4 regions of the Colwellia sp. BRX10-9 genome follow, and region 3 is predicted to be linked to each of the others. Evidence: predicted binding sites of a transcription regulator. Region 3 holds the regulator's gene; each other region holds the start of a gene.

Region 1 (6,110 bases), on a different contig from region 3:
GATAGTTTTTCACCTAAATTGAGTGTTGTTTATCAAATAAATAATAACAGCAAAGTCTATCTTCAATACGTTAAAGGTTTTCGAGCTCCCCCTTTTGAAGACGCTAATATTGGTTTAGACATTCCAATGTTTAAAATGCGAGCCATTCCAAACGCCGATTTAAAATCTGAAAAAACTCATGGCTATGAAATAGGTTATAGCGTTGATATTGAACAACATACATTTAACTTGGTTGGCTTTTTAAATGATTATAAAGACTTTATTCAAACAAAAGTTAACTTAGGGTTTGATCCAGCAGTGCAACGATTAATATTTCAATCTCAAAATATTGATAATGCAGAAATCTATGGCGTTGAACTTAGCTACAAAGGTAAATTTGATAATGTTTTTAATAGCAATAATAGTATAACTGCCTATGGTAATTTATTTTGGAGCGATGGTGAAAATAAAGATACAGAGCAACCATTAAATGAAATACAACCCAATCATGCTCTACTTGGTGTGCAATGGTTAAGTGCTGATGAAAATGCATCTATTGCATTTAATGCCAGCTTAGTTGATGGAAAATCAGATATTGATGATCCCGACAATAAGTTAGCTACAACGTCTGGCTATACAACGTTTGACTTGGTGGTTAATTACAGTTTTAGCGATAAAATAACTTTAGCTGCAGCAATATATAATATAACGGACAAAAAATACGCTCATTGGTCTGACGTAAACGGATTTGAAGCGAATGATCCACTATTAGATACCTTAGCTGCGGCGGGCATTAATGGCTCAGTACAAATCAAGTATGCTTGGTAGCTTAAGTTAGAAAAATATTAACACAAGAACTTAAGATGAATAAAAAGCCTATTATGAATAGGCTTTTATGTTCATGATGGCTATTTTTAGACAGCCTATCTTTCAAGGGATGAGTGTATCTTTGTTCGTCAACGATCAGTTTTGATTCTGATAAAAAACTGAATAGCTACATCAAGGTACGAAATAGTGCAGTGGCGTGCCTGCATTATCATTCTCTGCATCGATGTTATCGACACTTCTGTTTATATCGATGCAGTAGGAGAGTCAGGCAGCAGTGTTAAAATAAGGCAATACTCAGGTTATGTGTGTTGAGTTTTATTCGTCAATACATTGAGTGAGAATAATCCTTACCCTGGTGTAAAATCAACAAGGCTTAAATTGAACCTTTATTGCTTTTACTCTGAAACACTATTCTTTAGGTGATAAACAAACAAACGTAATAAAGCGGCCGATCACTAGCAATAATTTCTACAATAATAGAGATTTCTTTTGAGTAATATTTTTGGATACTTCTTACTTTACGCCATGTGCTGTTAAGCACTGGGTATATTCTTTGTCGGTGCCATTGATATGATTAATTAACCATTCTTTTAAGAAACTACTGACTTCAGATAGTGCGTCATGACCTTTTTCATCATACAAGCTAACGAATGATTCAACTTGAGCTATCATCACCTTATGTTGTTTTTTATGGGCTTCAACATCAATAAAATTATGCTCAACAAGTAAATTTTCTTCTCGTTCAAAATGATATTTTGTGTAAGCAATTAAATTACTCAATGCTTGACGTTCAAAATCTTCACTCATCGCATAGTCATAGGCAGTAGTGAACTGATTAAGTAAGTTAATCAGTTTTTTATGATCATTATCTAAACTTTCAATGCCGACGCTATATTCTTCTTGCCACTCCAGCTGATTGCTTTGATTTGTTTTCTTATAAATCAAAGGTACCAGTGCTAGCACAACAATTAATACCCAAGAAACTGGATTGGCCATGCTTGATAAAAAGCCTAAAAAAATAGCAACAATAATCAAACCAATAGTGGCGGCATATAGTAAAGACTTAGTGCGGTTATTCATAAATAATACCCCTAAAATTAATGTGGTTAAGTAGTTGGTTTCTGTGGTGATTCTAATACGAAAATAGCTTAAGTCTTCTAAAAACGCCTGATTTATTGACCTTGATCAAGTTGCAAATTCATTGATGACTAAAACTTTTAAAACTTGATCTGAATCAGGTTATTTATTCCTGAAGTAATGAATAGTTACATTTGTTTACTGGACTAACACTTTTTCTTGTAATTGATTTTAAGTTGCTTTCAATAATAAAGCGCGTAGACCAGAACGTTAACAACGACGAATTTGTTTATTGGTGTTTCAGTTTCGACTTTTATTAAAGCGAAATAACCGAAATTCTAATAAAAATAAAATTAGAGTAGAACACTGAAAAAATAAGAATTATCCAAAACATTAAGCTCGTAAAAATATCTGGAGAATGACGATGAAAATAATTAAATATGGCTTGTCAGCACTTGGTTTAGCAATAGGAATGGCCGTTACTGGTATTAGTCTGTCTGTATCAGCAACAGAGCCGACTTTGTCTGAGGCTGACTTTGATAAAGCGAAATTACAATACTTTCAACGCTGTGCTGGTTGTCATGGTACTTTGCGTAAAGGCGCAACAGGCAAAAATTTAGAGCCTGAAAATACTTTAAAAAAAGGCCAGCAACGTTTAGAGAAGATTATTTCTTTAGGTACTGAAGGTGGTATGAATAACTTTGACGATTTATTCAGTAAAGAAGAAATAGCTAATTTAGCGACCTTCATTCAGATGGAACCACCTATTCCTCCAGAAATGTCTTTAGCGCAAATGCGCTCTTACACCAAAGAATATGTAGCACCGAAAGATTATCCAACTAAACCAATGCATGGTTTAAATTGGAAAAACTTCTTTGTTGTTATCGAACGTGACGCAGGTACTGCCGCCATTATTGATGGTGATACTAAGAAAATTATTGCTCACCTCGATACGGGTTACGCAGTACATGTCATTAAAGGTACAGAACATCATAAAGTTGACCATGCAAAAGATATTGGACGTTTTTGGTACACCATTGGTCGTGACGGTAAAGTAAATAAAATTGATTTATGGCAAACGCCTGACAAAATGTTAGTTGCTGAAACTAAAATGGCTTATGACGCTCGTGATATCGCAGTTTCTGGCGATGGAAAATACGTAATTGCTGGAGGTTACTGGCCTGCGCATTTCGTTATTATGGATGCAGTAACATTAAACCCACTTAAAGTTGTATCTACTCGTGGTTACAATACTAAAGGTGAATTCATCAATGAAGCACGTGTAGCTGCTATTTACACTTCGCCTTTAACGTCTTCATTTATCGTGGCAGTTAAAGAAACTGGTCAAATGCTACAAGTTGATTATACCGACTTAGATAACTTAACCATTACTAGTATTGCTTCAGCAGAATTTTTGCATGATGGTTTCTTTGATCCCTCTGGTCGTTACTTCCAAATTGCGGCTAATGCTTCAAATAAAATGGTTGTGATTGATACTATTGAACGTAAGTTAGAAGCGATGATTGAAGTTGATGCATTACCGCATCCTGGTCCTGGCGCTAACTGGATTGATAAAGAATGTGGTCCTGTTGGTGGCACAACTCACTTAGGTGTTGGCCTAGTATCAGTATGGGGCAATGATCCTATGGGTCATCCTGATAAAGCTTGGAAACTTTGCTATGAAGTTGAAACAGATGGTGCTGGTGCATTTATCCGTACCCATGAAACTTCACAATATGTTTGGGCTGATCAGTTGAAACATCCTGAGCCAGAAGTTCAACAATCAGTACAAGTATTTGATAAAGATACTCACCAAATCGTTAAAACTATCCGTGTAACAACAGAGCCAGGTAAAGCGGCACTGCATATGGAGTTTAATGATGACGGTACTGAAGTTTGGGTATCTGTTTGGAATCGTAAAGATGCTAGAAACCCTACGGGTGAGATTGTAATTTACGATGCAAAAACGCTTAAAGAGTTACATCGTATCAAGGGTTTAACAACGCCTACTGGTAAGTTTAACGTTCATAATCGTATGAACCACAAAACTTAATTAGTCATTTGACTAATAATGCGAGTGCAACAGCCGTTGTACTCGCACTCTTTGTTTAATTTTTCGCTTTATTCCTACGAGTTAATTATGGTAAATAACACAATAACTAAACCTAGCTTTTGGTCTCGTCGACTCCTGCTGGGTACAACAGTAGCCGGAGCTGTGCTCTTTTTTGTTGTCGGTATTGTTTTTTGGGGTGGCTTTAACACCGCGATGGAAGCAACAAACACCACAGAGTTTTGTATCGGCTGTCACGAAATGGAAGACAATGTTTATCAGGAATATAAACCCACCATACATTTTTCAAATAGAACTGGCGTAAGAGCGGGTTGTCCTGATTGTCACGTACCTAGACCTTGGATCCACAAAGTGGTGCGTAAAATACAAGCCTCTAAAGAAGTATTCTCTTGGTTAACGGGTAAATTAGATACCAAAGAAAAATTTAATGAACATCGTTTTGAACTTGCTCAGAGTGTTTGGAAAGCGATGAAAAATACTGATTCACGAGAATGTCGGAATTGTCATAATTTTGAGTCTATGAATCCAGAATATCAAAAACCTCGGGCCCGCAAGCAGCATTTAAATGCATTTGAAACAGGGCAAACCTGTATTGATTGTCATAAAGGTATTGCTCACCATGGTGTGAGAGATCAATTGTCAGATGAAGCACTTGAAGCTCTTGAAGCACCAAACCCTGAATTTATTCGCGAAGTACCGCAAATGTACCTTGATGGTTTAGCGCGAGTAGAAGCAAAAGAATCCAAAGATGCTGCAGATATCAAGGAAGCAGACCTTGCTGAGAAAGCGAAGATAGATGAAAAAATTGAACAAGCAGTTCAAGCAGCATTAACCAATGCAGGTACTAATTCAACCGCTAATAAAGCAATAACTGATAATGCTTTAGCGACGAGTTCTAGCAGCACGATTAATGTTGATTGGTCAAAAGCAAAATCCACAGATATTAGCGTTTTTTATCCGGGAACTGCATCGTTAGAATGGATATTAGGCCGGTCTCATGGTGGTAAACGTGCTTTTAGTAAAGGTGACCGTTGTATTGAATGTCATGGTAAAGAAATTGCTGATATTGGTGAAAATATTGTTTCAGGTAAAAGTGAGAAGGAACTTGAGCCAAACATAATACCGGGTAAGCGAGGAAGTTTCCCCGTAACAATTGATGCTAGCCATGATGATGAAAGCTTATATTTGAGGTTTAGTTGGGCTGACGGTGATCATGCGCCAGTTCCGTTTGTTGAAGGGGGTAAAATGGATCCTGATAACCCAATGAAGTTAGCCTTTATGTTAGCAACGGACGATGTTGAATATGCTGACCGTGCTGGGTGTTGGGCAACCTGCCATGCTGACGCTAACTCTATGCCTTATGCGCCGATAAAAGAGGAGCTCATCGGCTCAGATATCGCTACACGCTTAAATTTAAATTCAGGTGTTACTAAGTACTTGAAAGAGTCGCGTACTGAATTAGAAATAAAAGGCCGTGGTGATAAAGCATTGGGTGGTTGGGATAAATTGAAAGGTCAGAGTGATATTGATGCTGCGCAAGCTGAAAATAAATACATGGATATTGTTCGCTATAAATCTGGCAGCAAAGAAGTTGAAGATGGTCAAATATTAGCTGAACGTAATATGCATGGAGGTCAAGGCGCGGAAGTTGAAGCGTCATTGAAAAATGGTACTTGGTCTGTGGTCATTAAACGTAAGCTTAAATCTGACAAAGTGGGTGATGTCAGTATTGCCGCAGGTGCAGTATATAACTTTGGCTTCGCGATACATGATGATTATTCAAGCGCTCGTTACCATCATGTATCATTTGGCTATAAGTTAGCACTTGATAACGATAACGCAGAAATTAACGCCGTTAAACTTTAACACCGCTATAAACATTATTATCAATGGGTTATTTACTGAGCTCCAAAGTGCAACTTTGGAGCTTTTTTATATTCAGGATGGCTGTTCATTGACATTCTTGTTACACGGCATTAGGGCATCAGGGCGCTATGGCAATGAGCGATTTTATTATAGCTTTGAATGACAGAACACTGACTTTTTAGCTTTTAGCCGGTATAAAGAACCATTTTATGAAAGCGATTATGGGGGTAAGTTATTTGTTCAAAGGGAGTAACCCAATAATATCCAAAGTTGTTGGTTAAAGGTAAGT
Region 2 (6,110 bases), on a different contig from region 3:
GCTTCGACAAGTTCAGGATTTTCTTCAGCGATACGCTGCATATAACGACTGTATTTTGCGTGCAGAACTGAACCTTTTATTTTATCCGCCACTTTTATGCCGTCTTTTATCATTTCGGGGCGTTTTACTAGCATTTGCTGAGTTACCACGAACGTTTGTGCAAGTATCGGCGCAGGACCTTTTTCTTTTGCTAAATTTAACGCTTCTTGCCACCCCGTTATCGCTAAAACTTTTGATACTTTGTCAGTAAAAGCCAGGGCTTCAGGACTATTATAAGGTATTTTTAATAATGTCAGAGCTGAGCCTAATCCTAAGTACCCCATACCATGACGGCGCTTACTTTGAATTTCTTGCTGTTGTTCAGGCAGTGGTAAGCCATTAATTTCTACTACGTTGTCGAGCATGCGGGTAAAAACTTTAATAACTTCGCGGTATTTATCCCAATTAAATTTCGCACTAGAAGTGAAAGGTTGCTCAACAAATTTAACTAAATTTACTGAACCCAGCAGACAAGCACCGTTGGGCGGTAATATTTGTTCGCCGCAGGGATTACTTGCACGTAGTTTTTCACAAAACCAGTTGTTATTCATTTCGTTAGCATGGTCAATGAGTAAAAAACCTGGTTCAGCATAGTCAAATGTATTGCTCATTATCATATCCCACAGCCTAACAGCTGGTATCGTGCTATAAATTTTACAGGCGATTTTACCTTCATGATTCAATACATAATTATGTTTTTTAATATAAGCGTTATCAAAATAATTCTCTTTGAAGAGTATTTTATCCCGATCGGTGATAGCGATATCATCGGCAAGTAACTCTTGGTGAGAAATAGGAAAATTGAGTAACCAGTCTTGTTGATTTTTTACAGCAGCAATAAATTCATCACTGATCAGTAGTGATAAATTAAATTGCCGTAACCGACCATCCTCGCGCTTCGCTAAAATAAAACGTTTAACATCAGGGTGAGAGATATCAAAAACCCCCATTTGCGCACCACGCCGCCCGCCGGCAGAACTAATGGTAAAACACATTTTATCGAAGATATCCATGAACGACAGTGGACCTGAAGTTGTGGCACCGGCGCCAGCAACAAAGGCACCACTAGGTCTTAAAGTTGAGAATTCATAACCAATACCACACCCCGCCTTTAACGTTAGGCCTGCTTGGTGCACCGCAGTTAATATACCCGTCATTGAATCGTCGATAGTGCCTGAAACCGTGCAGTTTATTGTTGATGTGGCGGGCTTAAATTTTTTGGCACCTGCATTTGATATTATTCGTCCCGCAGGATAGGCGCCACATTCCATCGCCCAAACAAATTTCTCGTACCACTTTTTCTTATCTTTATTTTCTATATCCGCGAGCGCTAAGGCAACTCGATGAAATGTTTCTGAAATAGTATTCTCTTGCGGGTGGCCATGTTTGTCTTTTAAGCGGTATTTTTTATCCCAAATATCAACTGAAGCGGCTTGTAATTTAATACTTGTCGCTAAGCCTGGTGAAAAAGCGTTTGTCATCAGCATTCCTTTATCATTTTATTTTTGGTGTATATTACCTATAAAAATAAATGACAAAAGCCAAAGCACTACATATTGCGATCAAGATCAATAAATAACACAACATATAGCTAGTTAGCGTAATAACGCTAAAGTTGGCATAAAAAAATGCCGATCGTTAAATCGGCATTTTTATAATTATCTTTAAGTAAGTTTTACTATCTCACTAAGGTAAGTGCTTACTTGCTAAATAATCATGTGACTGCATTTCTTGTAAACGACTTAAACAACGTTTGAACTCAAATTCCAAACCGCCGTGGCTGTATAAATTTTCCATTTCGACTTCAGCAGAAATAATTAATTTTACATTACGTTCATAAAATTCATCAACCAAGGCAATAAATCGACGGGCCGCATCTTCACGATCGACACTCATTTGTTTAACATTTGCTAATAATACCGTGTGATACAAACGACTTATCTCCATATAGTCAGTTTGACTACGTGCGGATTCACACAACACCGAAAAGTCAAAGTGCACAATACCGTCTGACTCTTCAATCGCCGATAATGAGCGATTATTTATTTTAACGTCAACATCTTTCTTACCTGGTTTGACCGACAATTGAATAAAATATTGCGCCAGGTTTTCACTTGCCTCTGCATCAAGTGGAGCATGGTAAATCTCGGCTTGCTCTAGGGTTCGCAAACGGTAATCAATACCGCTATCGACATTTACCACATCACAATGTTTATTGATGAGTTTAATAGCTGGTAAAAAACGTTCGCGTTGCAAACCATTTCGGTACAGACCGTCAGGTATAATATTTGACGTTGCCACTAAAGTAACATTATGTGCAAATAATTCTTCAAACAAAGCGCCAAGGATCATTGCATCGGTAATGTCGGAAACAAAAAATTCATCAAAACAAATAATACAGGTTTCATCAGCAAAACGTTTGGCAATTATTTTCAATGGGTCAGCTTGCCCGGTTAATGTTTTTAATTCTTGATGAACACGGTGCATAAAGCGATGAAAGTGAACACGCATTTTATTTTCAAAAGGCAAACAATCATAAAATGTATCAACTAAATAAGTTTTCCCTCGACCAACGCCACCCCAAAAATAAAGTCCTTGTATGGTTTTGGTTTCAGATGAGGCAACAATGCGCTTCCAGCGATTAAGCACCTTCTTAAATCCTTCAACGGGTAAGGGTTTATTTTGAAGATCTTCATAGAGACGCTGTAAGTTTTTTACCGCATTTTCCTGCGCATCGTCATGTAAAAAATCATCACGAGTTAAATCTTCATTATACTTATCTAGAGGTGAAAGCTTGATCATTTATTGGCCACTTATATTTTGTTTCACAAAGTCTTTACAGGACTAATGAAATATTTTCTTGAAATTAACAAATTCGCAATCATATTCATTAGGTAAGCGCGAACAGAAGCGCTATTATACAAAATAAGTTCCTATATTTTTACTAATTTTATTGAATATAACGAGGGTTTGACACTATGGATATAGTTTTAGCAATTTTTCTTTTATTAGTTGGTGCGGCAATAGGTTTTGTTGCTAGTCGTTTTTTATCTGCATCAGTCCAAGACAACCAGAAACTTAGTGAACGCGTTAGTAATAGTGAAGCCGCTTTAGCGCAATATAAACTCGATGTTGCAGAACATTTAGATGATTCAACAATACTTTTGGACAAAATGAATAGCACTTGCCAAACAGCCATGTTGCAAATGGAAAAAAGTACGCAGTTATTAAAACAAGCAACACCTTCAGACGTTGATGGCATGCCTTTTTTCTCAAAAGAAACACAAGAACAACTTGCACAAACCGTATCATTACGTCACAGCCGAGCCGAACGTAAGAGTGAAGAAACAAGCACAGAACCACCACTTGACTACTCAGGTCAAGCGAGTGGACTTTTTGCCGACAAGAAACAAAGTGTTACAAATGTAGGCTAATGTTCTTTGGAACTAACGCACACAGCATAGGTCTTTAGTTAAGTATAAAATTACATTAATCATTTATGTTTATAAGAAGGTTGTCTCTTTTATGAAAAAACTGTCTGTTTTAGCAACAAGTATTCTTCTTTCCGGCTCTATTGCCGTGGCAAGTTTGCCCGTCCAAGCCAATTTACCTTTTTCCGTTAGTGGTCAACAGTTGCCAAGTTTAGCGCCGATGCTAGAGAAGGTTACTCCGGGTGTCGTGCTAATTTCGGTTACCGGTACCCACGAAGATAAATCTAAAGTACCAGATGCTTTAAAGTTTTTCTTTGGTAATCCTCAACAAAACCAAGCAAGAAAACGTGAATTTCGAGGTTTAGGCTCAGGGGTCATTATTGATGCTGCACAAGGCTACATAGTTACTAATAATCATGTCATCAATGAAGCTGATGAAATTCAAATAACGTTAAAAGACGGTCGTCAAATCACCGCCAAGAGAATTGGCTCCGATGCCAGTAGTGATATCGCTTTACTACAAATAGACGCTGAAGATTTAATTGAAGTAAAATTAGCTGACTCAGATGATATACGAGTTGGAGACTTTGCTGTTGCCATTGGTAGCCCTTTTGGTTTAGGTCAAACCGTCACTTCAGGTATTATAAGTGCTTTAGGACGTAGCGGATTAAACGCGCAGAATTACGAAGACTTTATTCAAACTGATGCTGCTATTAACAGCGGTAATTCAGGTGGCGCACTCATTAACTTACACGGTAAACTTGTTGGCATTAATACGGCGATATTAGGCCCTAATGGTGGCAATGTGGGTATTGGCTTTGCCATACCCAGTAATATGGTCGATAACATTGTTAGACAATTGATTGAGTTTGGCGAAGTTCGCCGCGGTGTACTTGGCGTGTTAGGCCGAAGTGTCAATGGTGAAATCGCCAAGGCACTAGAACTCGAGTCGAGCCAAGGTGGCTTTATCGAGCAAGTCGTTGCTGATTCTGCTGCTGCCGATGCCGGTATTGAGTCCGGTGATGTTATTACCAAAGTGAACGGAAAAGTGGTGAAAACGTTTGCCGCCATTCGAGGAAAGATTGGCTCGATTGGCGCAGGCAAGTCTGTTGAATTAACGGTCATCAAAAAAGACGGCTCAGAAAAGACTTATGACGTTACGCTTAAAAAACAAGAAACAGCAAAAGTAGAGGCCGCAAGCATTCACAGAATGTTAGATGGCGCTGAACTTGAAAATAGTACGAATGATCAAGGTATTGATATTAAGTCAGTCGAAGAAGAAAGTCCCGCCGCCGCTATTGGTTTACAAAGAGGTGACGTGATCAGCGGAATAAACCGCACGCGTATAAAGTCTATAGGTGAATTACGCAGTTACTTAAATGATAACAAAGGGGTTTTTGCGCTCAATATTGTCAGGGGTAATAGCACATTATTTTTAATGATCCGCTAACACCGCAAGGGTGATAATGGACTTATCTAAAGGCTCTTTATGAGCCTTTTTTATTTTTCAAACTATAAGATTAAAGCAGACCTATGCTATGCTAGCGATATTAAACACTCATCATAAAAATTAATTTTGAACATAATAAACCTAATAAAATACATTGTTCGTCCAGCCAGTTATGGCGTGATGTTAGCTGTCACTTTACTTCTATTAGTGCCAGAGTTACGCAACAACACTTTGCAAGTACTACAAAACAATCAACCACAACAACAACCATTATCTTATGCAAAAGCAGTAAGTACCGCCAGTCCTGCTGTTGTTAACATCTATTCAGAAGATATAAGCACTAGCCCTGTCTATGGTGCAAAAGCGAGAAGATCTACCCGCTTAGGTTCAGGGGTTATTATGGATTCTAACGGATATATATTAACTAATTTTCACGTCGTACAAAATGCTGATTTAATTAATGTTGATCTGCAAAATGGCCAACGTTTTCCTGCAGAACTTATTGGTTATGATACTTATACTGATTTAGCCGTCCTTAAAGTAGACACAGCGAACCTACCGGTTATTCCACAAAGAGCTGATTTACAATCACTTGCTGGTGATGTGGTTTTAGCGATAGGTAATCCACTAAATTTAGGACAAACAGTGACTCAAGGCGTGATAAGTGCCACAGGTCGTAGCGGTTTAAGTGTCATTAATTATTTAGAATTATTACAGATGGACGCGGCCATTAATGATGGTAATTCCGGCGGCGCGCTTATCAATACTAATGGCGAGCTGGTAGGTATTAATTCAAGAAAGTTCATTGATACAGAAAGGAATATTCAGGGAATATTTTTCGCCGTTCCTTATTCACTCGCCCATAAAGTGATGAGAAAAATAATTGCTAATGGTCGGGTCATACGTGGCTACTTAGGCGTAAGTATCAACTCGCTACCAAACAACTTTAAAGGTTTTACTATTGCTGGCGTTGAAAAGAACAGCCCTGCCTTTAGAGCTGGCTTACAACCGGGTGATATCGTTTACCAGATTAATAATGTCGCCATTAGTTCATTTATACAAGCACAAGATATTGTGGCTGAAACTCAACCTGGCACCGTATTACCTTTTAAATTAATACGAAAGAAACAGTTAATAGAAGTATCTGTCACTATTTCTGAAAAGGCAAAAGATTAGCCAGTGATTAAATG
Region 3 (6,110 bases):
ATTCTTTTTTAAGCCAACTGATCAGATTAAGTGAATCATCTCAGGCGCATAAACCCAAATTAGCAAAATTATCAGATAAAATCGCTCAATACTTTGTTGCGATTATTTTACTAACCGCTATAGGCACTGCATTTTATTGGCAACAGCATTTACCTGAAGAAGCTTTTTGGATCACCTTATCGGTACTCGTTGCTACCTGCCCTTGCGCATTGTCACTGGCAACCCCCACAGCGTTAACCTGTGCGACCACACGCTTAAACCGCGAAGGTATCATGATCAAATCTGCACATGTTATGGAAACATTACCGAAATTAACCACTATTGCTTTTGATAAAACAGGTACCTTAACTTCTGGTGATTTTTCTATTAATGAAATAAAGCGCTTTAATAATGAAAAGCTTAACTATAGCAAGCAGCAGGTTTTAGCTATAGCAGCAGCGCTCGAGTCTTATTCTGAGCACCCTTTAGCCAAACCGTTTAAAGCATTTCGTGATTACTCCTACCATACTCAAGCCGTTGAAATTAAATCTGGTGCTGGTATTCAAGGGAAAGTGAACGGTCAAAACTTTCAAATCGGTAAACCTAATTGGTTGCTTAGCGAATCAAGTATGTTGGCAGAATTTGCGACGGCTTCTTGCCTATTAGTAGCAGACAACCAATTAGTCGCTGCTTTTTATTTAAGCGATGAAATTCGCAATGATGCCCAAACGCTGTTAGATGACTTAAAGAAAAGTAATATTTATACCATCATGCTATCGGGTGATAACCCTGCTGGCTGTGAAAAAGTTCAGGCATTGCTACATTTAGACGAGATACATAGTACTTTGACTGCGGCTAATAAGATGGCGATAATAAAAAGTCAGCCTAAAAACTCAACCGTTGCTATGGTCGGCGATGGTGTCAATGATACGCCAGTATTCGGCGCAGCCCATGTCTCGATTGCTATGGGGAGTGGCACCGATATAGCTAAAAGTGGTGCCGATGTTATCTTACTCAATAATCGTTTAAAGTCGATAACAACATTAAGACAAGTCGCCAATAAAACTCGTCGCATTATTTGGCAAAATTATTTTTGGGCATTCGGTTATAATGCTATTGTATTGCCCCTTGCCGTTTCAGGCTACATTACCCCCTATATGGCGGTTATAGGTATGTCTGCAAGTTCGATATTGGTTATCACTAACTCGTTACGTTTATTAAAAAAGTAAACGCAAACTTATAATAGAGCATAAAGACCATGAGCATTATTTATATTTTGATCCCCATAGCGATAATCCTAACCTCTATCGCCATTTATTTATTTTTTTGGGCAGTAAAAACTGAACAATTTGATGATTTAGAGAAACAAGGTATGAGTATCTTGTTTGATGAAGATGAAAACACTACCACCAAAAAGTCCACTGAAACCCATAGCGAAAATACAGCTAAGAATGATACGGGTAGTAAATAACAGCCATGTTGAGTATAGATTATTTATCGGCATTCATCATCGGCTTGTTAGGTTCGGGACATTGTATCGGTATGTGCGGTGGTATAACAACGATGTTAACATCTGCTATATCACCGCAACAAAAAGGCAGCGATAAATTTAAGCTGGTCGGTGCATATAATGTTGGCCGAATTTTTTCTTATAGCTTAATTGGGGCAATCGTTGGATTTAGTAGTTCTATTGCAATAAAGAATATTGGCGTTCCATTAGGTTTTTTACGGTTATTTGCAGCGGTATTTTTAATTTTATTAGGCTTGTATTTAGGCCAATGGTTAATGTGGCTATCAAAAGTTGAAAAAATGGGTAAGTTCCTTTGGCGCTATCTATCCCCGTTAAGTAAAAGGTTTATTCCCATTAATAATGCTAAACAAGCGCTAGCATTAGGAGCAGTCTGGGGATGGTTACCTTGTGGTTTAGTCTACTCAACATTAACTTGGTCCTTAGCCAGTGGAAGTGCCCTCAGTGGCGCCCTAATTATGACCAGTTTTGGTTTAGGTACTTTACCAGCCTTGTTAAGTCTTTCACTTGGCTCTTTTGGTATAAAGTCGTTGGTAACAAACACGAAATTCAAGAAAATAATGGCGCTAATGATAATTTCATACGGAATATACAGTTTAATGTTTGCATATCAGCAATTGTTTTAATATGATCGATAAATTAGGGATAACTCATTTAGGTTAATATGTATAAAAAGCCATGTTCTACATCTCAACATATTCATTGTCAAAACTGTAGTATCAGCGAGCTGTGTTTACCTTTCTCTTTAAATGATAAAGAACTCGATACACTAGACAGCATTATTGACCGTAAACGCCCTATTCATAAAGGCGAACAAATTTTCCAAGATGGCGACAAAATGCAAGCTTTATACGCTATTCGCTCTGGAACATTCAAAACATTTACGGTAAATGAACAAGGTGAAGAACAAATTACCGGTTTTCATTTAGCGGGTGATTTATTAGGTTTTGATGCTATTGCTGAGTCAGAGCATCCTAGTTTTGCAAAAGCCTTAGAAACATCTATGGTCTGTGAGATACCTTACAATACTTTAGATTCATTATCGAATACGATGCCTAAGTTGAAAAAACAAATTCTTCGCATGATGAGTTCCGAAATCCGCTCAGATCAAGAAATGTTAACGCTACTTAACCGCAAAAATGCTGAACAACGCTTAGCAACTTTTATTTCAACCTTAGCCAGTCGCTATCATGCACGGGGTATGTCACTAACAGATTTTCGCCTAACGATGACGCGAAGTGACATTGGTAATTATATTGGTTTAACGGTTGAAACCATCAGTAGATTATTAAATCGTTTTCAAAAAAATGAATTAATCACAGTTGATGGAAAACTCATCACAATACTTAATATGGATAAACTTAACGAGTGTGCTTCACTGTAGTTTATCGCTTTTTTAAATAATTATAGATAAATGCTTAACATTAAAGATGTTAAGCATTTTTTTTATTGAAATATTATGATTTAAAGCAAATAATATCTATTAATTATGGTCTATTATTAATATTATTTAATAACTAGGGAGTAAATATTATGGATAAGTATAAAAAAATATTAGCCGTTATTGATCCAACCACTGAAAATCAAAAAGCGTTGAAACGTGCGATTGAATTAGCACGACATAGTGGCGGACAGATCACTGCATTTTTAACCATTTATGATTTATCTTATGAAATGACCACCATGCTTTCTGGCGATGAGCGAGAAGCAATGCGTCAATCGGTTATTAATGATCGTAAACTATGGTTAGAAGAAAAGATTTCAGAAACTGATCACCAAGACATAACCATAGATACCTGTATTATTTGGCATAATCGCCCATTTGAAAAGATCATAAAAAAAGTACTGGCTGAAAACTTCGATATTGTCATCAAAGGCACCCATCAACATGACAAGCTAAAGTCGGTTATTTTTACGCCAACAGATTGGCATATCTTAAGGAAATGTCCCTGCCCAGTATTACTGGTTAAAGACCATAGCTGGCCAAGCAATGGTAATTTACTTACCGCACTCAATATCGGTAGCGATGATGATGAGCACAAAGCGCTTAATAATAAGTTAACCCAAGAATCAATAGTGTTTTCTTCACTGATTAAAGCCAATGTCCATTTAGTGAATTCTTATCCAGGTACGCCAGTAAATATTGCCATTGAAATTCCAGAGTTTAACGCCTCTGAATATAACGACACTATGTTTAATCATCACAAAAGTGCGATGAAAGACCATGCTAATAGCTTTAATATTCCGCTTAAAAATACCCATGTTAAAGAAGGTTTACCTGAAGATGTTATTCAAAGTATTTCTAAGCACGTTGATGCTGAATTAGTTGTGTTAGGTACTATTGGTCGAACGGGGATTTCAGCGGCACTTATTGGTAATACTGCAGAGCATGTCATTGACCGCCTTAACTGTGATGTCTTAGCGATAAAACCTGATGGTTACCTCTCGCCATTAGCTTAATATTGAAATATGTAAATATCCATTAAAAAGCCGAGGATTTCCTTGGCTTTTTGCTATACTACGCGCGGTAAAATTCATACTTTTTATTTCAAATATCTCTAGGAAACACTATGAGCGCTCAATCAGCGACACCAATAACATCTTTAACACCCAGCCAAAAAATACAGCTGAGTAAACTTGAGAAGCGCTTAAGACGACATGTTGGCCAAGCTATCGCGCAATATAATATGATAGAAGATGGCGATAAAATAATGGTGTGCTTATCGGGTGGCAAGGACAGTTACGCCCTTCTGGCTATTTTAATGTTGTTAAAAGAATCAGCGCCCATTCATTTTGATATTGTTGCCGTTAATCTTGATCAAAAACAACCCGGTTTTCCTGAGCATATCCTTCCCGAATACTTAGAAGCTTTAGGTGTTGAATATAAAATTGCGCAAGAAGATACCTACTCCATTGTTAAAGATAAAATACCTGAGGGGAAGACCACCTGCAGTTTATGCTCTCGTTTACGCAGAGCTATTTTATATAAGGTCGCTGCAGAAATAGGCGCAACTAAAATTGCACTAGGCCATCATCGTGATGACATGGTTGAAACACTGATGCTAAATATGTTTTATGGCGGTAAATTAAAATCAATGCCAGCAAAATTGGTCTCTGATAATGGTGAGCATGTCGTCATTAGACCGTTAGCTTTTTGTAAAGAAGCAGAACTCATCCAATATGCACAACTAAAAGCGTTCCCAATTATTCCTTGTAATTTATGTGGCTCTCAACCTAATTTACAACGTCAAAACATTAAGAAAATGTTACAGGACTGGAATGTTAATCATCCAGGACGAATTGAATCTATGTTTACTGCCATTCGCAATGTGGTTCCATCACATTTGTGTGACAGTGAACTTTTTGATTTTAAAGGGATTAACGCTGATTCAGGCATTATCAATGGTGGCGATATCGCTTTTGATGATGAACCTATTATTGCCGCTCAATTAACAAACAACGTCAATATTGAAGACAATTCAAAAGCCAAACTTTCATTAAGTAACAGTTTGAATATTATAGAAATAAAGTAGAATCTACCTTAATTAATACCAAGTATCTAAGCGCGATAACAACACCTGTTAAAAGAATGAATGTTATCGCTCGCCATCATTATCTGACGCGTAATAAAATAAGCCGAGCCTAAATAACCTTAGGTTTTGGCTTCGACAATATTTTATCAAAATACACTTTATTATGGCGGATCATTTCTGTTATTTCTAAGACATAATCAGTGCCTCTAATAGAATAACGCAGTAATCCTGTTGCTAAGATTTGTGGCGATAGTGGTTGTTCTTGAGCGCGTAACTGCCCTCTAATTGAACGAAAAACACCATAAGCATGATTAGTATTAATATTGTGTAAATAACGCTGTACCGCATGCTCTAAACTATTAAATGCCGCTACTTCATGTTTAGCACCGTCATCTCTTCCTCTTGGCACCATGCCACAACCCTTTTTATAGCACCACATACCAAAAAAGTTTAAACCAACTCGAGCAAAACGAGAAGTGCCCCAAGCTGATTCATTGGCTGCCTGCACTAATACTAGTTCAACAGGCACAATATCAATACGCAAAAATAATTCATTAAGTTGCTGTAGCGGCGAGTGTTTTTGATTAACTTTATATTTCTTAATTAATCGCTCAAGCAAAGCTTGTTGATCTGCTAAAAGATTTTCCTCGAGGAAAAGTGTTTCTATCATCAAGGAGACTTCTGCCCTTAACATAAGAATATTGCTATTCTCTTGCGCTATTGCTGGATAAATATAACGGAAAAACTGACGTTTTTTCGTTTTAACATCGCTTATAGAAGCAAAGTTTGGGATCTTAACGTTATGAAGCGGTTGCTCAACCACTTTTACTTTCGCCTTGACCACAGGAACGATAACAACGTTTGTTACTTCCGGCGTGGGAAGTTCAAAAGTTGGCGCTAAAAAAGTGAAGGGCGCAATAAGCGCAAGAAAAAATACACTTATTAACACAGTTCTCATCAAATATTGAATGATCATAGTAGCCTTTTTGTTAACAATAAGGTTTTGCACAGAGCTTTACGCTGAAAATGTATCACTCGTTTGCTGAGCGGGTACATCCGTGGCTTGTAAC
Region 4 (6,110 bases), on a different contig from region 3:
AGATACTATAATAAAGCGAGCACTAGCATAAAACATTTTGTTACACTAGAATGCATTCGCAAACACTTATTTTATTTAGCTAATTCAAAAATCAAGATACGATAGTATCATAATAATATAGCGTACATGGCACACTCAAAGGAATAGCTCACTCATGAAAAAAACAATTACGGCACTGATCATTGGTTTGGTTTGTGTAACTAATACTACGTTAGTTAACGCTGAAGATTTATTGGGCGTTTATCAACAAGCACAAAAAAATGATCCTACCGTATTGAGATCAAAGGCTTTATTTAACGCATCAAAAGAAGGCATAGATCAAGCCAGAGCTGTTTTATTACCAGAGATCAGTGCTTCAGCTAGCTACACAATGAGTAAAGATCAATTTATTCCAACATCGGATGATGGGCAATCATCAAATAGAACATTGACCAATAAATCTGATACTTTGCGCTATGGCTTAAGTTTAAGTATGTCATTATACAATCATAGTACATGGTTAAGATTAGATAATGCCAAAAAAGCCGCGCACCGCAGTGATGTTTCTTATCAAGCAGCAAAACAAGAATTGATTGTTAGAGTAACGACCGCTTATTTTGATGTTTTAAGTGCTAAAGACGATTTAGATTTTGCTAAAGCTGAGAAAGCGGCTATTGAGCGTCAATTAGAACAGACAAAACAACGTTACTCTGTTGGTCTAAAAGCAGTAACAGACGTGCATGAAGCACAGTCGCAATACGATAATGCCGTTACTTCTGAAATTCGCGCTGAAAACAGTGTTTACACTGCAGAAGAAGCGTTAAGGGTAATTACCAATGTGTATCCAAGAGACTTAAGTGTTTTAAACACTGAACGTTTCAGTACCTCACGCCCTATACCTGACAGTGCAAATGAATGGCAACAAACAGCAGAAGCAAAAAATTTAGATTTAATTAGCCAAAAAATAGCGGTTGATGTTGCTAAAGAAAATATTAATATCGCAAGATCTGGTCATTATCCAACATTAAGTTTATCGGGCAGTTATGGTGCTAGAGATCAAGATAACGAAGTAAACAATGCCACTTTTGAAAACCCTGCTTTAGATAGTCAGTCTATCGGCATAACGTTAAACGTACCTATTTATTCTGGTGGCGCTACGTCAAGTGCTGTTCGCGAAGCACAGAGCAACTATGTTGCTGCCAGCCAAGATTTAGAGTTAACTTATCGTAATGTTGTTCGTAATACACGTAATGCTTACAACACCGTTATTGCTGCTGTTTCGGCAATCAAAGCCCTTGAGCAATCTGTTGTTAGTGCTGATAGTGCATTAAAAGCAACGGAAGCTGGTTTTGAAGTAGGAACTCGTACTATTGTTGATGTGTTAGATAGCACGCGTAATTTATATAACGCAAAACGTAACTTATCATCAACGCGCTATAATTATGTACAATCAATTTTATCGTTAAAACGTGCGGCAGGTACAATCAGTGAGCAAGACTTAATCAACATCAATCAAGGGTTAAGTGCCGCTAAGTAAGCTTATTAAACTTCCTTTGTGAAGTATTAATTGTAGGTTTAAAAGTTATAGATATAAAAAACCCTGATATTTCAGGGTTTTTTATTGTCTACAACTTTATTGTTATTAACTAAACATAGTTTTTACATCAGTAACCATCTGTTGAAATTTTTCACTTTTCATAAAGTCCACGTCAGGTAAAATACCTTTATTCACATAGCTTTTTAATAACACTTCACAGGTTGATACATTCTTGAAAATACCGTTGTGAATAGCACCTGCACGAATGAAGTCCAAATAATGGGTTTCAGAAGGTAATACCGTTAAATCACTCCAACTGGTTACTAAGGTGACAAATTCATCTGAGAATCCCCACGCTTTAGTCACTTCTCCACCAATATCCGCAGCTAACTTAGCAATAGCTTGCTGTAAAAAAGTCGGGTTAGCGAAAACATCAGGATGATTTTCAGCTTCAGTTAAAATGGGTAAAACACCTATATTATGAACCAGTGCCGCCAATGTTAAGGTGTCTAACGTTAATGATGTGTGTTTATGGTCTTGGATATAAAAAGTCATTAAACTGATGGCAACTGCGGCTACATCGACGGTTTTTTTCCATGACTTTTTCAAATACATTGAAACTATTTCATTTTTTGAAACAAATACTTGCTCTAACGCCATCGCTGTTGCGATACTTTTGATTTGGCGCAAACCAATGCGAGTTACAGCCTGGTTGACTGTTTCAACTTTAACAGAACGTCCTAAAATAACGCTATTCGCTACTTTCAACATACCCAAAGATAAAGCAGGGTCATGACCGATAATATCACTCATTTGTTTTAAGTTAATGTTTGGATCATCCGCCGCTTGGCGCACTTTCAGTGCTACTTCTGGCAAGGTTGGAAGTACAAGCGCATCTTGTTTAATTTTTTCTACTAAAATTGTATAAAGGGCATTTTCAGTTCCCATAGTCTCACCTTAATTATTATTATCATTTGTCAATTATCAATTGTATTACATTAAAAAGTAGCACAGTTTTTTGCTTATATTATTATTTTAGGTCAAATATTAGTAAATTTTTCAATACTGTATCTTTATTAGACAAATGCTCAAATATTTAAAATTCTAGTTTTTAATCACTTAATATGATTTTCATCAAAGAACCGCCTGATAAGCTGTTTACCTATGACAAACGATGTTTTTATAATACAGCTAATATAAATCATCTATGTTGTTCATTATGCTAAAACCTGAATTATTATCGCCTGCTGGAACCTTAAAAAATATGCGTTATGCTTTTGCTTACGGAGCTGATGCTGTGTACGCAGGGCAACCCCGTTACTCTTTACGGGTGAGAAATAATGAATTCAATTTAGAGAATCTTAAAATTGGTATTAATGAAGCTCATTCCCTAGGTAAAAAGTTTTACTTAGTCAATAATATTGCTGCACATAACAGTAAATTAACAACGTTTATTAAAGATATTACGCCCGTTATAGCAATGCAGCCCGATGCCCTGATCATGTCTGATCCCGGCCTTATCATGATGGTACGGGAAAAATTCCCTGATATGCCAATTCATCTATCTGTGCAAGCTAATGCGGTTAATTGGGCAACCGTAAAGTTTTGGTATCAACAAGGTGTTGAGCGCGTTATTTTATCACGTGAATTATCGCTTGATGAAATTGAAGAGATTCGTTTTCGATGCCCTGAAATGGAATTAGAAGTTTTTGTTCATGGTGCTTTATGCATGGCATATTCTGGTCGTTGCTTGTTGTCTGGTTACATTAATAAACGCGACCCAAATCAAGGAACATGTACAAATGCTTGTCGTTGGAAATATGATAGCCACCAAGCAAAAGAAAACGAAACCGGTGATATAATAGCGGTACAGCCAGACACTAAAGTAAAACCAGAACTATTTATCCCTGATTCAGCTAAAATCATTATTCCAGAGCAACAACCAATTGAGGATATTATTTTATTGCAAGAGCAAGGTCGACCCGGTGAATATATGCCAGCATTTGAAGATGAGCACGGTACTTATATAATGAATTCAAAGGATTTACGTGCCGTTGAACATGTAGAACGTTTAATAAAAATAGGCGTGCATTCATTAAAAATTGAAGGTCGAACTAAATCATTTTATTACTGTGCTCGAACAGCACAAATTTATGGCCAAGCTATTTCTGATGCTTTAAGTAATAAACCTTTTAATCAAAATTTAAATACCGATTTAGAACATCTTGCTCACCGAGGTTATACCCAAGGTTTCTTAAAACGTCACCGCCATAGTGACACACAAAATTCTGATTACGGTTATTCAAAAAGTGATACTCAGCAATTTGTTGGTGAAATATTAGGCCGCAACGAAATAACAGGTTTAGTAGAAATAGAAGTAAAAAATAAATTTCTAGTCGGTGACCGTTTAGAGTTAATGACACCGCTAGGTAATACATCTTTTGTTTTATCTCATATGGAGAACGCCAAAGGTGAAGTTATTATTGACGCAAAAGGGTCCGGTCATAAAGTATCAATTTCGTTAGTAACTGAGCACGATTTAACTTTTGGTATTATTATGCGCTACCTTAATGAAGGTGGCACAACACGCCAACCGTTTACACAAAATCAAGTAGCGTAATAGGGCCATGGCACTGATTATAGAAGATGCATGTATTAACTGTGATATGTGTGATCTAGAATGTCCTAATGAGGCCATTGCATTGGGTAGCATGATTTATGAAATTGACGTGGATAAATGTACTGAATGTGTTGGCCATTATGACAAGCCAACTTGTATTAGCGTTTGTCCTATTGATTGTATCAAAAAAGATCCAAAGCATAATGAAAATGAGCAAACGTTATTAGCTAAATTTATCGCTATGCATGGTTAACAGCACCTACTACGACTGAAACAATAACGTGCAATTGCTCAGTCGATTAAGTTTGTATTTAGACAGATATAGCGGCTTTTATATGAGCGTGGCATTGATAATTCACTAATTCAAAGTCTTCAAAAGTAAAATCAAAAATACTTTTTATCTCAGGATTAATTTTCATAGTTGGCAAAGGTAGCGGAGTGCGACTTAGTTGTTCATCAACTTGTTCCATATGGTTTGAGTATAAATGAGCATCTCCGAAAGTATGAACAAAATCACCTAGCTCTAAATCACAGACTTGGGCGATCATCATGGTAAATAGTGCATAACTTGCAATATTAAAGGGTACACCTAGAAAGATGTCGGCACTGCGTTGATATAATTGACACGACAGCTTGCCATTGAGTACATAGAATTGAAAAAGCGTATGGCACGGGGGTAATGCTTGCTTGCCCTGTGCAGCATTCTCTGCAGGGCTTATAGATGTATCAGGTAATAATGCAGGATTCCAAGCGGTAATAATATGACGTCGTGAATCTGGGTTATTTTTTAAATCATCAATCAATTGTGTAAGTTGATCAATTGTTTCGCCATTGGCTGATGGCCAATTACGCCACTGTACTCCATATACAGGCCCTAGTTCGCCCGACTCTGTTGCCCAAGCATCCCAAATTTTAACGCCATTCTCACTTAAGTAAGCAATATTAGACTCACCTTTAATAAACCATAATAATTCATGAATAATTGATTTTAGATGACATTTTTTAGTGGTGACCAGTGGAAAGCCTTTTGCTAAGTCAAAACGCATTTGATAACCAAAAATACTTTTGGTGCCTGTACCTGTGCGGTCTGATTTTTGTACGCCGTTATCACGAACATGTCGCATGAGATCTAAATATTCTTTCACTGTCTTTCCTTCTCTAAAAAATTTTAATTTTAAACAAACGCTATTGTACTAACTTAATATCATTTTAACTGCTACTAGCATCAAAAATATCGCAAATGCTTTCTTGATAGTACCGACCGGTAACTTACTCGCCGCTTTAACACCTATTGGAGCAAAAAGAGAAGACGTAATAATGATACCAAGCAAGGCAGGTAAATAAACATAGCCTAAGCTATATTTGGGTAAGTTCTCTTCTCCCCAACCAGCAATCACATAGCCGCTAACACCGAATATGGCCACAACCATACCACTGACCGTGGCAACACCAATACATTGGCGTAAAGGAACTTTAAAGTAACTTAATATCGGGACTAGAATAGCACCACCAGCAATGCCCATTAGACTTGCTAAAATACCAGTAAAAAAGCCAATACCTTTAACAATGATATTTTTGGGTAGTTTTTCATCATCGTTGTGATTAATTAATTTATTTTTCTTCGCTCGGTTTATAGCAATAAACATATAAGACGAAAGTAAAAAAACAGCAATAGCAAAAGTATTTTTTAGTGCAACAACAGAAAGCATATCAGCAATAAATCCGCCAAGTAACGATCCTAATGCAATCGCCATCATGAGTTGCTTAGCAAGTGGCCAAGGTATATTGCTATTACGGTGATGAGCTAATGCCGCGGAAAGTGAAGTAACAACAATAGTGGCTAACGAGGTCGCAAGCGCCATTGGCATAACTAAGTTCGGTTCAATCCCTAGCTGCGGTAATAAATACACCAAAGCGGGTACAATTATCAACCCGCCACCTATGCCTAAAAGACCAGCAGAGAAACCGACCACT

Evidence for each region. The regulator FNR, encoded in region 3, switches genes on or off when oxygen is low (the NO sensors DNR and NnrR bind a similar motif). The targets are predictions, from matches to a motif close to TTGATCTAGATCAA.
Region 1: a site for FNR is predicted at 1,983-1,996, ahead of H4J69_RS10520 (bacteriohemerythrin). Genes of this name have one in related genera too.
Region 2: a site for FNR is predicted at 1,598-1,611, ahead of H4J69_RS02755 (adenosylcobalamin-dependent ribonucleoside-diphosphate reductase). Genes of this name have one in related genera too.
Region 4: a site for FNR is predicted at 2,641-2,654, ahead of yegQ (tRNA 5-hydroxyuridine modification protein YegQ). Genes of this name have one in related genera too.

The regions. Positions count from the first base shown of each region.
Region 1 covers NZ_JACGVV010000015.1:42,892-49,001, forward strand. Annotated here, with positions in the region: gene H4J69_RS10515 (TonB-dependent hemoglobin/transferrin/lactoferrin family receptor) at 1-807, shown strand, start outside; gene H4J69_RS10520 (bacteriohemerythrin) at 1,321-1,887, opposite strand; gene H4J69_RS10525 (cytochrome D1 domain-containing protein) at 2,309-3,937, shown strand; partial or broken gene H4J69_RS20165 (NapC/NirT family cytochrome c) at 4,025-4,576, shown strand; gene H4J69_RS20170 (ethylbenzene dehydrogenase-related protein) at 4,580-5,821, shown strand; gene H4J69_RS10535 (hypothetical protein) at 6,007-6,110, opposite strand, start outside.
Region 2 covers NZ_JACGVV010000003.1:36,448-42,557, forward strand. Annotated here, with positions in the region: gene H4J69_RS02755 (adenosylcobalamin-dependent ribonucleoside-diphosphate reductase) at 1-1,520, opposite strand, end outside; gene zapE (cell division protein ZapE) at 1,726-2,841, opposite strand; gene H4J69_RS02765 (YhcB family protein) at 3,018-3,473, shown strand; gene H4J69_RS02770 (Do family serine endopeptidase) at 3,565-4,920, shown strand; gene H4J69_RS02775 (trypsin-like peptidase domain-containing protein) at 5,047-6,096, shown strand.
Region 3 covers NZ_JACGVV010000014.1:32,545-38,654, forward strand. Annotated here, with positions in the region: gene H4J69_RS10040 (heavy metal translocating P-type ATPase) at 1-1,208, shown strand, start outside; gene ccoS (cbb3-type cytochrome oxidase assembly protein CcoS) at 1,238-1,450, shown strand; gene H4J69_RS10050 (sulfite exporter TauE/SafE family protein) at 1,456-2,133, shown strand; gene fnr (fumarate/nitrate reduction transcriptional regulator Fnr) at 2,172-2,891, shown strand; gene uspE (universal stress protein UspE) at 3,041-3,967, shown strand; gene ttcA (tRNA 2-thiocytidine(32) synthetase TtcA) at 4,078-5,040, shown strand; gene H4J69_RS10070 (glucosaminidase domain-containing protein) at 5,150-6,016, opposite strand; gene H4J69_RS10075 (hypothetical protein) at 6,056-6,110, opposite strand, start outside.
Region 4 covers NZ_JACGVV010000029.1:22,750-28,859, forward strand. Annotated here, with positions in the region: gene tolC (outer membrane channel protein TolC) at 155-1,516, shown strand; gene H4J69_RS15180 (HDOD domain-containing protein) at 1,622-2,464, opposite strand; gene yegQ (tRNA 5-hydroxyuridine modification protein YegQ) at 2,736-4,136, shown strand; gene H4J69_RS15190 (YfhL family 4Fe-4S dicluster ferredoxin) at 4,144-4,389, shown strand; gene H4J69_RS15195 (thymidylate synthase) at 4,448-5,281, opposite strand; gene H4J69_RS15200 (sulfite exporter TauE/SafE family protein) at 5,330-6,110, opposite strand, start outside.